3 regions of the Protofrankia symbiont of Coriaria ruscifolia genome follow, and region 3 is predicted to be linked to each of the others. Evidence: riboswitches for the same ligand, from Rfam matches in the RefSeq annotation. Region 3 holds a riboswitch; each other region holds the start of a gene.
The links. A riboswitch is a leader RNA that binds a small molecule or an ion and turns the genes downstream of it on or off. The one in region 3 is predicted to bind S-adenosylmethionine.
Positions count from the first base shown of each region.

Region 1: another riboswitch for S-adenosylmethionine. It lies ahead of CV1CTNOD_RS28055 (putative leader peptide); the one in region 3 lies ahead of thrC (threonine synthase).
Region 2: another riboswitch for S-adenosylmethionine. It lies ahead of CV1CTNOD_RS28060 (putative leader peptide); the one in region 3 lies ahead of thrC (threonine synthase).

Region 1 covers NZ_CAAAFR010000015.1:56,040-60,007, reverse strand. The annotation lists gene CV1CTNOD_RS01760 (ABC transporter substrate-binding protein) at 1-1,450, opposite strand, end outside; gene CV1CTNOD_RS28055 (putative leader peptide) at 1,745-1,873, opposite strand; SAM riboswitch class IV at 1,896-2,006, opposite strand; gene CV1CTNOD_RS25300 (hypothetical protein) at 2,258-2,590, opposite strand; gene CV1CTNOD_RS25295 (hypothetical protein) at 2,817-3,050, shown strand; gene CV1CTNOD_RS01750 (hypothetical protein) at 3,158-3,968, shown strand, end outside.
Region 2 covers NZ_CAAAFR010000015.1:63,194-67,161, forward strand. The annotation lists gene CV1CTNOD_RS01780 (dipeptide ABC transporter ATP-binding protein) at 1-905, shown strand, start outside; gene CV1CTNOD_RS01785 (LLM class flavin-dependent oxidoreductase) at 857-1,951, opposite strand; SAM riboswitch class IV at 2,195-2,297, shown strand; gene CV1CTNOD_RS28060 (putative leader peptide) at 2,349-2,471, shown strand; gene CV1CTNOD_RS01790 (NtaA/DmoA family FMN-dependent monooxygenase) at 2,612-3,968, shown strand, end outside.
Region 3 covers NZ_CAAAFR010000203.1:11,313-15,280, forward strand. The annotation lists gene CV1CTNOD_RS23605 (alpha,alpha-trehalose-phosphate synthase (UDP-forming)) at 1-75, opposite strand, end outside; gene CV1CTNOD_RS23610 (HAD family hydrolase) at 268-1,083, opposite strand; gene CV1CTNOD_RS23615 (glucosyl-3-phosphoglycerate synthase) at 1,242-2,213, opposite strand; SAM riboswitch class I at 2,245-2,362, shown strand; gene thrC (threonine synthase) at 2,372-3,646, shown strand.

The DNA of each region.
Region 1 (3,968 bases), on a different contig from region 3:
CCTGGGCCACCAGGCTCTGCCGCTTGGCCGGGTCCGGTTCGGCCGCCTGGTCGGCGAGCACGGTGTCGAGCTGGGTCGGCGGCAGCCTGTATGCGTTCGCCAGCTGCGTGGAGTACTGGCTGCGCAGAATGTCGGGATCGGCACGGGTCAGGTTGCCCCACAGCGCGTCGAAGTCACCCGACCTCTGGATCTGGACCACCTGGGCGATCTGCTGCTCCTTCAACACGATATCGATGCCGACCGCCTTCAGCTGCTGCTGGATCAGCTCCAGCGTCGACTTGTTGGTAGCCGCGTTGGTGAACCAGTCCACCGTCAGGCGCAGCGGGGTGCCGTCCTTCTGCCGGATCCTGTCACCGCCGGGCGTCCAGCCGGCGGAGTCCAGCAACGATCTGGCCCTGGCGGCGTCGAAGAGCACGCCCGAGCTCAGATCCTGGTAGCTCGGGGTCGTGTGCGCCAGGATGCTCGTCGCCGGCTGGGTGCCGGTCGGGAACACCGTGTCGACGACCTGCCGCCGGTCGATAGCGAACAGGATGGCCTGCCGCACCTTCTCGTCCTGCAGGATCGGTCTGGAGTTGTTCAACCCTAGGCTGAACACCACCCCGGGGTTGGCCCGTGCCTGCAGGTTGACCCCGCCGCCCTTGAGCGCCGACTCGTCGGAGCGGCTCACGCTGCCGATCGCGTCGACCTGGCCGGAGGCCAGGCTGGCGGTGCGCACACCTGCCTCGGGGACCACCTTGAACACGAGCGTGTCCAGGTAGGCCTCACCCTTCTTCGCCCACAGGGACGAACCCCAGTTGTAGTCCTTGCGCTTCACCAACGTGATCGACTGGTTTGGCACGTACTTGGACAGCGCGAACGAACCGGACCCGACCACACCGTCGCGGCAGCGCTGCTGCGGGGTCTTGGCGACGCTGGCCCCCGACACCAGTCCCAGGGAGAACGTCGAGGTGGCCTGCAGGAACTGGGCGTTCGCCTGTTTGAACGCGACCGCGGCGGTGAGGTCGTCGACCACCGTGGTGCCCTCGTAACCGCTGAGGTAGCCCTGCCCCAGGACGGCCAACGTGCCCAACTTCGGTATCGCGTCGAAGTTGTCCTTGACCGACCGCGCATTCACCGGCGTCCCGTCGCTGAACGTCGCGCCGGGCCGCAGGTGGAAGGTGAACGTCTTCGCGTCCGGGCTGATCTCCCAGCGTTCCGCCAGCCACGGCACGATCTCGCCCGTCTGGGGGTTCTGGTCGGTCAACGAGTCGACGATCTGCCGCAGCGAGTAGACCGTGTCGTTGCTGCCTCCCTGCTGCGGGTCCACGCATCCCGCGTCCGAGCCCACCGCGAAGGTCAGCGTGCCCCCCGCCCGGCCCGCACCGGCGCTCGCGCCGCTCGCGGGCTCGTCGTCATCGGAGCCACAGGCGCTCAACAACGTCGAGGCCGCGGCGAGCGCGGCAACAGCCACCGCCCACCGAGTGGGTCCGGGCCGAAATGATCAATTCACAACAGTTCTCTCCTGCGAGGGATCCGAAGAAGCCACCGGTGGGACCGCGTGCCCGCGCACTCCAATCCCGGACGGACCGGGACGGACAACGCAACGAACACGATGACGCCGAGTGACAGACACGATGACGCCGACCTGCACGGCGCCAGGACTGCTGAGGTCAGAGGGCACATGATGTTGAGAGGCGCACCGCGCCCTGGCAACAGGGGCCAGTCGCGTGAGGACCGCCGCGCCCAACGGCGAGCGGGTCCGGTATCAGCTCAGGGGCCGGTAGCTACAACACAGACAGCTGGTTACTCGCTGCAGGTCGATGTGCCGTCGTGAGAAGGTCGCCGGGGTACGGCACGGCGAAACAGCGCAGGCACGGCCATGCGACTGCTGCACGCTGGCTTCCTCCTACAACCAAGACACACGCCTGCGCGACTGGTTCGTCGCACCGGGCTCTCATCCGGAGCGCCCGACCGCGGACGAGAGTTGCCGGCCAGCAAGCCAGAGCTTGACGCTGACGCTCGGCGCCTGAAGCTACCCGTCCGCGGATTATCCGTCAATATCGATTGACAAAGTAGAGAAACAGCCGGGCGCCTCCAGCTGCCGAGGATGAAGTCCCCCGCGCTCGAAGGACGAGAAGACCGTGATCGGGACTGCGCACATCTGCCGCCCCCTGCCCTCCCCCACTGCCTCCTCCAGCAACCCGGGGACTTGGGCCTCCGGCGACGGAAGAAGCATGATCCCGTCACCTTTGGCCCTTTGGCCGGGACCACAGCGCCGTCAGACCACGACAAGGCCGAGCGCGGGGTCCAACTTGTGTAGATCGTGCGGATCAGAGGTGACAACCGTGGCCCGAAGCTTCTCTACCAGTAACACATCAATATCGCCAGCTTCCAGCACCGATCGCGCCCAGCCACGCGCGGCATCGTCCAACCCGGCAGCCTCTTCGATCATCTGGTCCAGGATCTCCTGAGCCTGCGCCCAGTCCGGCTCGGCAGCAGCCAGACCGGCGAAGTAGGCCGACACCGACTCCACCTGGCCGGCGTCGGCAGCCCGCTGCGCCTTCGCCGCGATCTCTTCCGGGACACTGATAGTGATCCTCCTGAAGCTCATAAACCAAGCTTAGTAGTCGTAAATAAATTAGTTGTTTTCTTGAGGCGCGTTTGCCCCGATCAGAGGCCTGCAGTTGCATTACTTATTTCATTACGACTCCTTAAGTCCGAAGCAGCTGCGTGCACTGGTGTTTCTACGCAGGTCGCTGACCTGCGTAGGTGCGCGAGCTATCGGCACCGAGACGGATCTCCACGGGGGAACGATCACGATAGGCGGCCCCGAACCGGTGACCCAAACGCCAGGCGGGGCCTCAACCGCGACCCCAGGAGGTCCCGACCGTGTCCCACATCATTTCCCCAGCAGCGTCTGGACCAGAAACGCGATTCCCGACACGAAGCGGTGCTCCGCTCACGCCGATGGCCCGACCTTCGAGGCCACCAGTGACGACTACCGAGCGGCGGATCAGACCGACTTCGAGCGGGAGCGTGATCTCGCCCTGGTCGCGTTCTACGCAGCCTGACTCCAAGCCAATCTGGACCCGTCACGATCGGTTTCAAACGCGCCTACGTATCACAGGCCGAGTCGGGCCGGGACGTACCGTCCGAGAACCTCGTCGACGCGCTGGACGTGGCACTGGACGCCGGCGGGGAACTGCGTACGCTGCGCGGACAGGCATGGCAGGAACGACGGACACGACGCCACAACCCACCCGACCCGCGAGAGCAACGAGGGGAGGATGCCACGGACCGGCGGCAGGTACTCCAGACCTCGGCCCTGGCTGCGGCATCGGCGCTCGCAGCCGACACCTACCAGCGGATCTCGACGGCTGGCCCGGACGCACTGACGCTCGTCGAACTGGAAACCGACGTCGATGAGATCGCCGTGGTGTACACGCCGGTTCCCCACGTCGACCTGCTGCCCCGGGTCGTGGACCGCTGGCGTCAGGTCGAGGCGATCCTTGACGGCCGGACAGCGGGCAAGACGCGGCAGCGGGTGACCCTGCTCGGCGGCCAGTTCGTGTTCTTCCTCGGTCGGTTGGCGTTCAACACCGGGGACATGCGTTCGGCCCGTCGGTTCGCGATGCTGTCGGAGCACTATGCCGACGAGGCGGGGGAACCGGTGCTTGCCGCTTCGGTGGCCGCGCTGCACTCGTCGATCGCGTACTACACGGGCCGCTACACGGCCGCGCTGGATCATCTGCGTGCCGCAGACCGCTGGGACCATCCCTACGTCCGCGCCCGGATGTCCGCCTACGAGGCCAGGACCCATGTCGCGCTCGGGGACGCCGCCGCGGCCAGTGCCGCGCTGGACCGCATGGAGACGACGGCCGGCGACTTTCGCCCGGCGCCCGGAGAAACACCGGTCGGGGAAGCGGCGGTGGCCATGTTCCGCGCGGGGATCGCGGCCCGGCTCGGCGACGCCGCGGCCGTCGACCAGT
Region 2 (3,968 bases), on a different contig from region 3:
CCGCGCGCGCGGCGTACACCGCACGCACTGTGCCGCGGGTTCGGACGTCACCCCCGGTAGCCGCCGAGCGGCCGCTGGTCGTGGTCGACAACCTCGTCAAGGAGTTCCCGCTGCCCCGGACGGGCGGCGGCCCTGCTCGTGCGCTACGCGCCGTCAGTGACGTCAGCTTCACCGTCAACCGCCACGAAACCCTGGCCCTCGTCGGTGAATCGGGTTCGGGTAAGTCCACGACCGCCCGCCTCGTCCTGCGCCTGGTGGAGCCGACCGCCGGTCGGATCGTGTTCGACGGCGACGACGTCACGGCCGCTGGGGGAGCGCGGCTTCGGCAGCTGCGCCGCCGGGCCCAGCTCATCTACCAGAACCCCTATGCCTCCCTCGATCCCCGGTTCTCGATCAACGACGTGATCGCCGAGCCGCTACGCGCGTTCAGGGTCGGCGACCGGGCCTCCCGTACCGCCCGCGCCCGGGATCTACTCGACCGGGTCGCGCTGCCGGCCTCGGTCCTCGACCGCAAACCCGCCGAGCTCTCCGGCGGGCAGCGGCAGCGGGTCGCGATCGCCCGCGCGCTGGCGCTGGCGCCCCAGCTCGTCGTCTGCGACGAACCTGTCTCCGCCCTGGACGTGTCCGTGCAGGCACAGGTCCTGGAGCTGCTCGCCGAACTGCAGGCCGACACCGGCATGGCCTATCTGTTCATCTCGCACGACCTGGCTGTCGTGCGGCAGATCGCCCACCGGGTGGCGGTGATGCAGGCCGGGCGGATCGTGGAGGCCGGCACGACGGAGGACCTGTTCGAGCGTCCCGAGCACGACTACACCCGTACGCTGCTGGCAGCCATTCCCAGCTGGTCGCGACAGCGTCAGATCACTTCGCCGAGGAGCGGACGCACGCCCTCGGCGAAGGCGTAGGCCTCCTCCAGGTGCGGATACCCCGACAGGACGAACTCCTCGATACCGGCGGCGCGGTACTCGGCGATCCGCTCGGCGACCTCCTCGTGGCTGCCGACCAGTGCCGTGCCGGCGCCGCCGCGCACCAGGCCGATGCCCGCCCACAGGTTCGGTGCCACGACCAGCCGGTCACGCGAGCCGCCGTGCAGGTCCAGCATCCGCCGCTGGCCGACCGACTCCAACGTGCGCAGCCGCTGCTGCCCGGCCGCGATCGTGGCGTCGTCCAGGCCGGCGATGAGCCGGTCGGCGTCGGCCCACGCCTGCGCGGCCGTGTCCCGGGTGATGACGTGGATGCGTAGACCGAACCGCAGCCGCCGTCCCTGCGCCGCGGCCAGGTCGCGCACCCGGTCGATCTTCTCTGCGACGAGCGCCGGTGGTTCGCCCCAGGTCAGGTAGCTGTCGGCCTGCCGGGCCGCGACCGCCAGCGCCGCATCGGACGAGCCGCCCAGGTAGACCTCCGGGTACGGCACCGGCGGATCGCGCAGCAGGGCGCCCCGCAGGTCGTAGAACCTCCCGTGGTGGTCGAACTCGGCGCCGCTCCACAACCGGCGCACGATCTCGAGGAACTCCTCGGCCCGCGCGTACCGTGCGTCGTGGCCGAGCTGGTCGCCGTAGGCGTGCTGCTCGGCGCCGCTGCTGCCGGTGACGACGTTGAGCTGCAGCCGTCCGTCCGACAGTTGCTGGAAGGTTGCGGCCATGTGTGCGGCCAGTGCCGGCTCGACCAGGCCGGGACGGAACGCGACGAGGAACTTCAGCCGGCTGGTCTGCGCGATCAGCGCAGCCGTCACGACCCACGCGTCGGCGCAGTGCGCGCCGGTCGGAGTCAGCACCGCTTCATAGCCCAGCGAGTCGACGGCCTGCGCCAGCTGCGTGAGGTAGGTCAGTGACGCCGGCCGACCGGCGCGGGCGGGTGCCAGCACCCCGCCGATGCCCAGCCCGTGCACTCCGGAGGCCAGGTTGCGGCCGTCACCCCCGGTCGGCAGGAACCAGTGGTAGCGCGCGGTCACAATGCAGCCACGACCGGGCGTATGCGCAGGACGTGTGCGTTCGTCACAATCATCCGCCGATCCGATCTTGTGTCATCCATGCCTGACGAAAACCGATTCGGTCGTCCGCCCGGCGGCCCCGCATTCCGCATGTAACGATCACGCATAACGATCAAACGTAATGATCAAACGTAATGATCAAACAATGCCAAGTATATCGATAGGAAATAGACTTTGCCTGTGCCTCAGGGTACCTTCGAAGAAGGTCATGAGTGTCGGCAGCAGGCCCTGGCTCGCTGACCGGCAACCTCCCGCGCGGCGGGTGCTCCAGGTGAGGCCGGCTGGGACGATCCCGGTTCCCCAGGCCCAGCCGTGGGATGGGGCCGGCCGGGCATCGATCGGCAGGAGGTGACGACACATGCAGCTGATCCCGGGTCCGCCTGCCGTCCACGCGCCCGAGCCGCGACGTGGTGTGGTCGGCCTGTTCCTGCGTCGGCACATCGATCTGTGCCGTGTCGCCGGCGCGCTCTGTCGTCCCTGACCCAATCGCTCCTGACCCAATCCGCCGCCCCTGACCCAACCGGTTTCGACGTGCCGTGATCGGCGAACCGATTACCACTCGTGCTGACATCGCCGCGCCACCGATCTGGAATCGCGGCCGCCTGAAAGGGACACCGGACGATGAGCAAGCCGATCAAGCCGATCCATCTCGCCGCTCATTTTCCAGGCGTCAACAACACCACGGTATGGAGCGATCCTGCTGCGGGCAGCCACATCGAGTTCAGCTCGTTCGTCCATTTTGCGCAGACGGCAGAGCGCGGAAAGTTCGACTTTCTGTTCCTCGCCGAGGGGTTGCGGCTGCGCGAGCAGAACGGGCTGATCCACGACCTCGACGTGGTGGGCCGTCCGGACACCTTCACGGTGCTGGCCGCGCTCGCCGCGGTCACCGACCGGCTCGGCCTGGCCGGCACGATCAACTCCACGTTCAACGAGCCCTACGAGGTGGCGCGGCAGTTCGCCAGCCTCGATCACCTCTCCGGCGGTCGGGCGGCGTGGAACGTGGTCACCTCCTGGGACGCCTTCACCGGCGAGAACTTCCGCCGCGGCGGCTTCCTGCCCGAGCAGGCGCGTTACGAGCGGGCCAGGACGTTCCTGCGGACGGCGTGGGAGCTGTTCGACTCCTGGCGCGGTGACGAGATCGTCGCAGACAAGGACGGCGGGGTGTTCCTGCGCGATCCGCGCCCGGGCGCGTTCGCTCACCATGACGCGCATTTCGACATCGCCGGCCAGTTCAACGTCCCGCGCAGCCCGCAGGGGCGTCCCGTGATCTTCCAGGCCGGTGACTCCGACGGGGGACGGGAGTTCGCCGCCTCGAGCGCAGACGCGATCTTCGGCCGGCACGGCACCCTGGAAGCTGGGCAGGCGTTTTACGCCGACGTCAAGGGACGGCTGGCCCGGTACGGCCGTGCCCGTGACCAGCTGCTGATCCTGCCCGCGGCGACGTTCGTGCTCGGCGACACCGACGCCGAGGCGGCCGAGATCGCGCACGAGGTCCGGCTGCAGCAGGTCAGCGGCCAGACCGCGATCAAGTTCCTCGAGCAGCTGTGGAACCGTGACCTGTCCGGCTACGACCCGGACGGGCCGCTACCCTCCGTCGACCCCGATCCGGGGGAGAACACGATCGCCCGCGGCCGGGCCAGCGTGCGGATGTTCGGGGATCGACTGGCCACCGCGAACGAATGGCGCCAGCTCGCCGAGGCGAAGAACCTCTCCATCCGGGAACTGGTCATCGAGGTCACCGGGAGGCAGACGTTCATCGGTTCCCCGGCGACGGTGGCCGGCGCGATCAACGACCTCGTGCAGGCCGACGCCAGTGACGGGTTCATACTCGTCCCGCACATCACCCCGGGTGGGCTGGACGGGTTCGTCGACACCGTCGTACCGCTGCTGCAGGAACGCGGTGTGTTCCGCGCCGAGTACAAGGGCACCACGTTGCGCGAGCACCTCGGCCTCGCGCTATCTGCGTCCCTGTCCCCGC
Region 3 (3,968 bases):
GCCGCGGCGCACGACGAGCGACCCATCGTCACCTGTCGTGAACGCCACGGGTCCACGGTTGGACGCGACAAGCACCCGGGCGACCGCGGGACGGGCCGATTCGTCAACCGACCGGACATGACGCACCCTGCGAAGGGTAGTGCCTCAGCAGGCGGTCGCACCGACCCGTCGCTCAAACCACGGCACAGCGGTACCGCAACACAGCGGTACCGCAACACAGCGGAGCCGCAACACAGCGGAGCCGGACAGCGGCGGGCCGCACCGGAATCAGACGGCAGCGGGCCTCACCGGGGTCAGGACCGAACGCACCGCGCTCGCCCACCCGGCGCCGAGCGTGCCGTCCTCCACGACGACGTTGTCGTAACCGGGCAGCAGGTCGACCAGGTCCGTGTGCCGCAACGCGTTCGCGACAAGGTGCATGCGACCGACGTGCTCGGCCATGACAAGGTCACTGGCGGAATCCCCGATCGCGATCGCCTGATCCGGGCGGAGCCCCCGGCGGGCCAGGTCGAAGGCCACCGCGGCCCCCTTACTGACACCGTCCGGCACCAGGTGATAGACGTGCGGAACATCATCCAGATCGGGCATGGTGGCCCGCGCGATGATGCCGTTGTCGCGCATGGTCAGCCAGCCGAAGCCTTCCGCGACGAGCCACGCGTCGACCTCGGCCACGTCGATGTTGCCCCGCAGCATGATGTCGACCTCACGGCCGCGGAGCCAGGAGCGGTGCGCCTCCAGGCGTCCCGGATGCCGCGCGAGCAACGCCGTGATCAGCTCGTCGGGTATCCGGTCGAACGTCGCGGGCATGGCTCCGCGCAGGATCTGGCTGCTGCGCCCGTGGTCCCAGCCGACGATGGCGCCGAGTTCGGCGATGAACCCGTCCGCACCGAAGATCGAGGCGGCCTCGGTGAGCTGGGGACGCGTCCGTCCGCTGACCAGGACCAGCGCGATGCCGGCCTGGTGCAGATCGATCAGGGCACGAGCCGGGTCCAATGTGGTGGAGTGATCTTCAGCCCGGAAGAAGCATCCGTACGGCCCCACCATGGTCCCATCGAGATCGGTATAGACGACCCGGACGCTCATCGGCAATGTCCTCCTGTTCGTACTGTTCGTACTGTTCGTACTGTTCGTGGCGGGTCGGGTGGTACGGTGTCCATGCTCCTGCCGCGTTCCGGCGTCGATTTGTCACCAATTGTGGCCAACCTGCCCGGTGCGGCCCACCTGGTGTGGCGGGACCTCGGTCAGGTGCTTTCCGTCGGGCCGCAGCCCGGACGGGCGTGGCGGGCGGCGTACTCCGGAATGGTGATCATCGGCGGGCGCTCCTGCACCCCCACCTGGTGGGTACGCGGTTGCAACCCGCCGTCACCGCGGCCGAACTGGGTCAGCGTCCCACCGAGAGTGCCACCGTGGATGCCCAACCGTGCCCACGCCGCATGGATGATCTCCGCGGCCATCCGCCCGAGAGCCTCGTCGGACTGGTGGCGATGGACCTTGCGGCCGACCTCGACCTGCGCGAGAGCGTCCACCCCGGCGAGTGAGAACACGTCCACGACCTGGGCGAACTCGATACCGTAGCCGGAGACGAACGGGAGCTGCTCCAGCAGTGCCCGTCGGCCGGCGAACTCTCCGGCAAGCGGCTGCACCAGCCCGGCAAGCTGCGGCCAGTGCAGGTTGAGCAGGGGACGCGCGACGAGTTCGGTGACCCGTCCACCACCGCCGGGCAGCAGCCCCTTCGCCAGCGGCCGGTCATAGGACGCTTTGACGTAGGACACCGCGTCCTCGGTCAGCAGCGGCCCGAGCAACCCGGTAACCAGGCTCGCGTCGAAGTCCTCCAGGTCGGCGTCGACGAAGACCACGATGTCCCCGGACGTTGCGTACAGGGACTTCCACAGGGCCTCGCCCTTGCCGGCGACACGCCCGTAGCCGGTGAGGATCCGCTCCTCGGCGAACACCGCGGCACCCGCGGCGGCCGCCTCGGACGCGGTCGCGTCGACCGAGCCGGGGTCGATGACGACGATCTCGTCGACGAGGGGTACCGCGGCCACGAGATCACGGCGAACCGCCGCAACGATCTCACCGACGGTGGCCGCCTCGTTCAGCGCGGGCAGTACCACGCTGATCGGACCCACCTTGCGGGCCAGCAGTTCCCCGGGCGAGAAGTCATGCCCGTAATACGTCCTATGCTTGAACCAACGGTGCACGTCAGGCCGCACACGACTACAGTACGGAAGGACAACCGCATACGGCTCATCCAGAGGGGCAGAGGGACCGGCCCAGTGAAGCCCCGGCAACCACCCGCATCAGTGCGCGGCAGGTGCTAATTCCGTCCTGAGATGCATCCGGCTCTCGGGAAAGATGAGGAGTTTCACAGATGACAGTCGCTCCCGAGCGCCTCTCAACGATCAGCTCTGACGTCGTCAATCCCGCGGTATCCCTGTCGTGTCGTTACTGCGGTGCCACCTATGCGCTCTCGCCGACGCACGTCTGTATCGAGTGTTTCGCCCCGCTGGAGATTGCCTACGACGAGTCCGCGCTGCGCCGGGTTACCCGGGCATCCATCGAGGCCGGTCCCACCAATCTGTGGCGCTACGTCGGGCTGCTGCCCGCCGGCCACGACCCCGCACGCCGGGTGTCCCTCGGAGCGGGCTGGACGCCGTTGCGCCCGGCCACCCGCCTCGCCGCCGAGCTCGGAATGCGGACACTGTGGGTCAAGGACGACAGCGCGAACCCCACCCACTCGTTCAAGGACAGGGTCGTGTCGGTGGCGCTGTCAGCCGCGCGCGAGCATGGATACACCACGGTCGCCTGCGCGTCCACCGGCAACCTGGCCCAGTCGGTGGCGGCCCACGCCGCCTCCGCCGGACTTCGCTCAGTGGTACTGATCCCGCACGACCTCGAGGACGGCAAGACCGTGTCGACCGCCGTCTACGGCGGCACGCTGGTCGCGATCGACGGCAACTACGACGACGTGAACCGCCTGTGCAGTGAGCTGTCCGGTGAGTACGAGTGGGCGTTCGTCAACGTCAACGTCCGGCCGTTCTACGCCGAGGGGTCCAAGACGCTCGGCTACGAGGTCGCCGAGCAGCTCGGCTGGCGACTGCCGGAGCAGGTCGTGGTGCCGATCGCGTCCGGGTCGCTGCTGACCAAGATCGACAAGGCTTTCGGTGAGCTCGGCCGTCTCGGCCTGGTGGAGCCGACCCCGTACCGGGTTTTCGGCGCGCAGGCGCAGGGCTGCAACCCGGTCGCAGCAGCCTTCGCCCGTGGGGTGGACACGGTCTCGCCGATGAAGCCGTCCACCATTGCCAAATCGCTGTCGATCGGCAACCCCGCGGACGGCCCGTACGCCCTCGACGTGGCACGGCGGACCAGCGGTGCGATCACCGACGTCACCGATCCCGAGATCGTCGAGGGAATTCGCCTGCTGGCCCGGACCGAGGGTGTCTTCGGCGAGACCGCGGGCGGCGTCACCGTCGCCTGCCTGCGGCGGCTGCTGCGCGAGGGCCTACTCGACCCCGATGCCGAGACCGTCATCTTCAACACCGGGGACGGGCTGAAGACCCTCGACCCACTGGTGTCGACGGGCAAGCCAACCGCGACCATCCGCCCGTCACTGGCCGCCTTCGAAACCGCCGGCCTCGGCGACTGAACAACGCCTCACAACGACACCTCCGGCGGCGCGAAAACAATGATCGCGCCACCTTTGGCCGGGGCCGACCGACATCCCGCCCGCTCCTTGGCCACCGGTCGGGATGTCAGTTGTCCGGGCCCCCATGGACGACCCGGACAACTCCTGTCACCTCAGACCCGGACAGACCTGCAACCCAGCTGGGGGTTGTTCCCGCCGCCAAATTTGATCCCATACGCACACCGTGTGCCTGCCAGCGCAGACCGGCACAATGAAGTCAAACCCGTGGTTCACCCCGCGGTGAAACGCATTGTCCACGTCGGGACGCGACACGTCGGCCGTC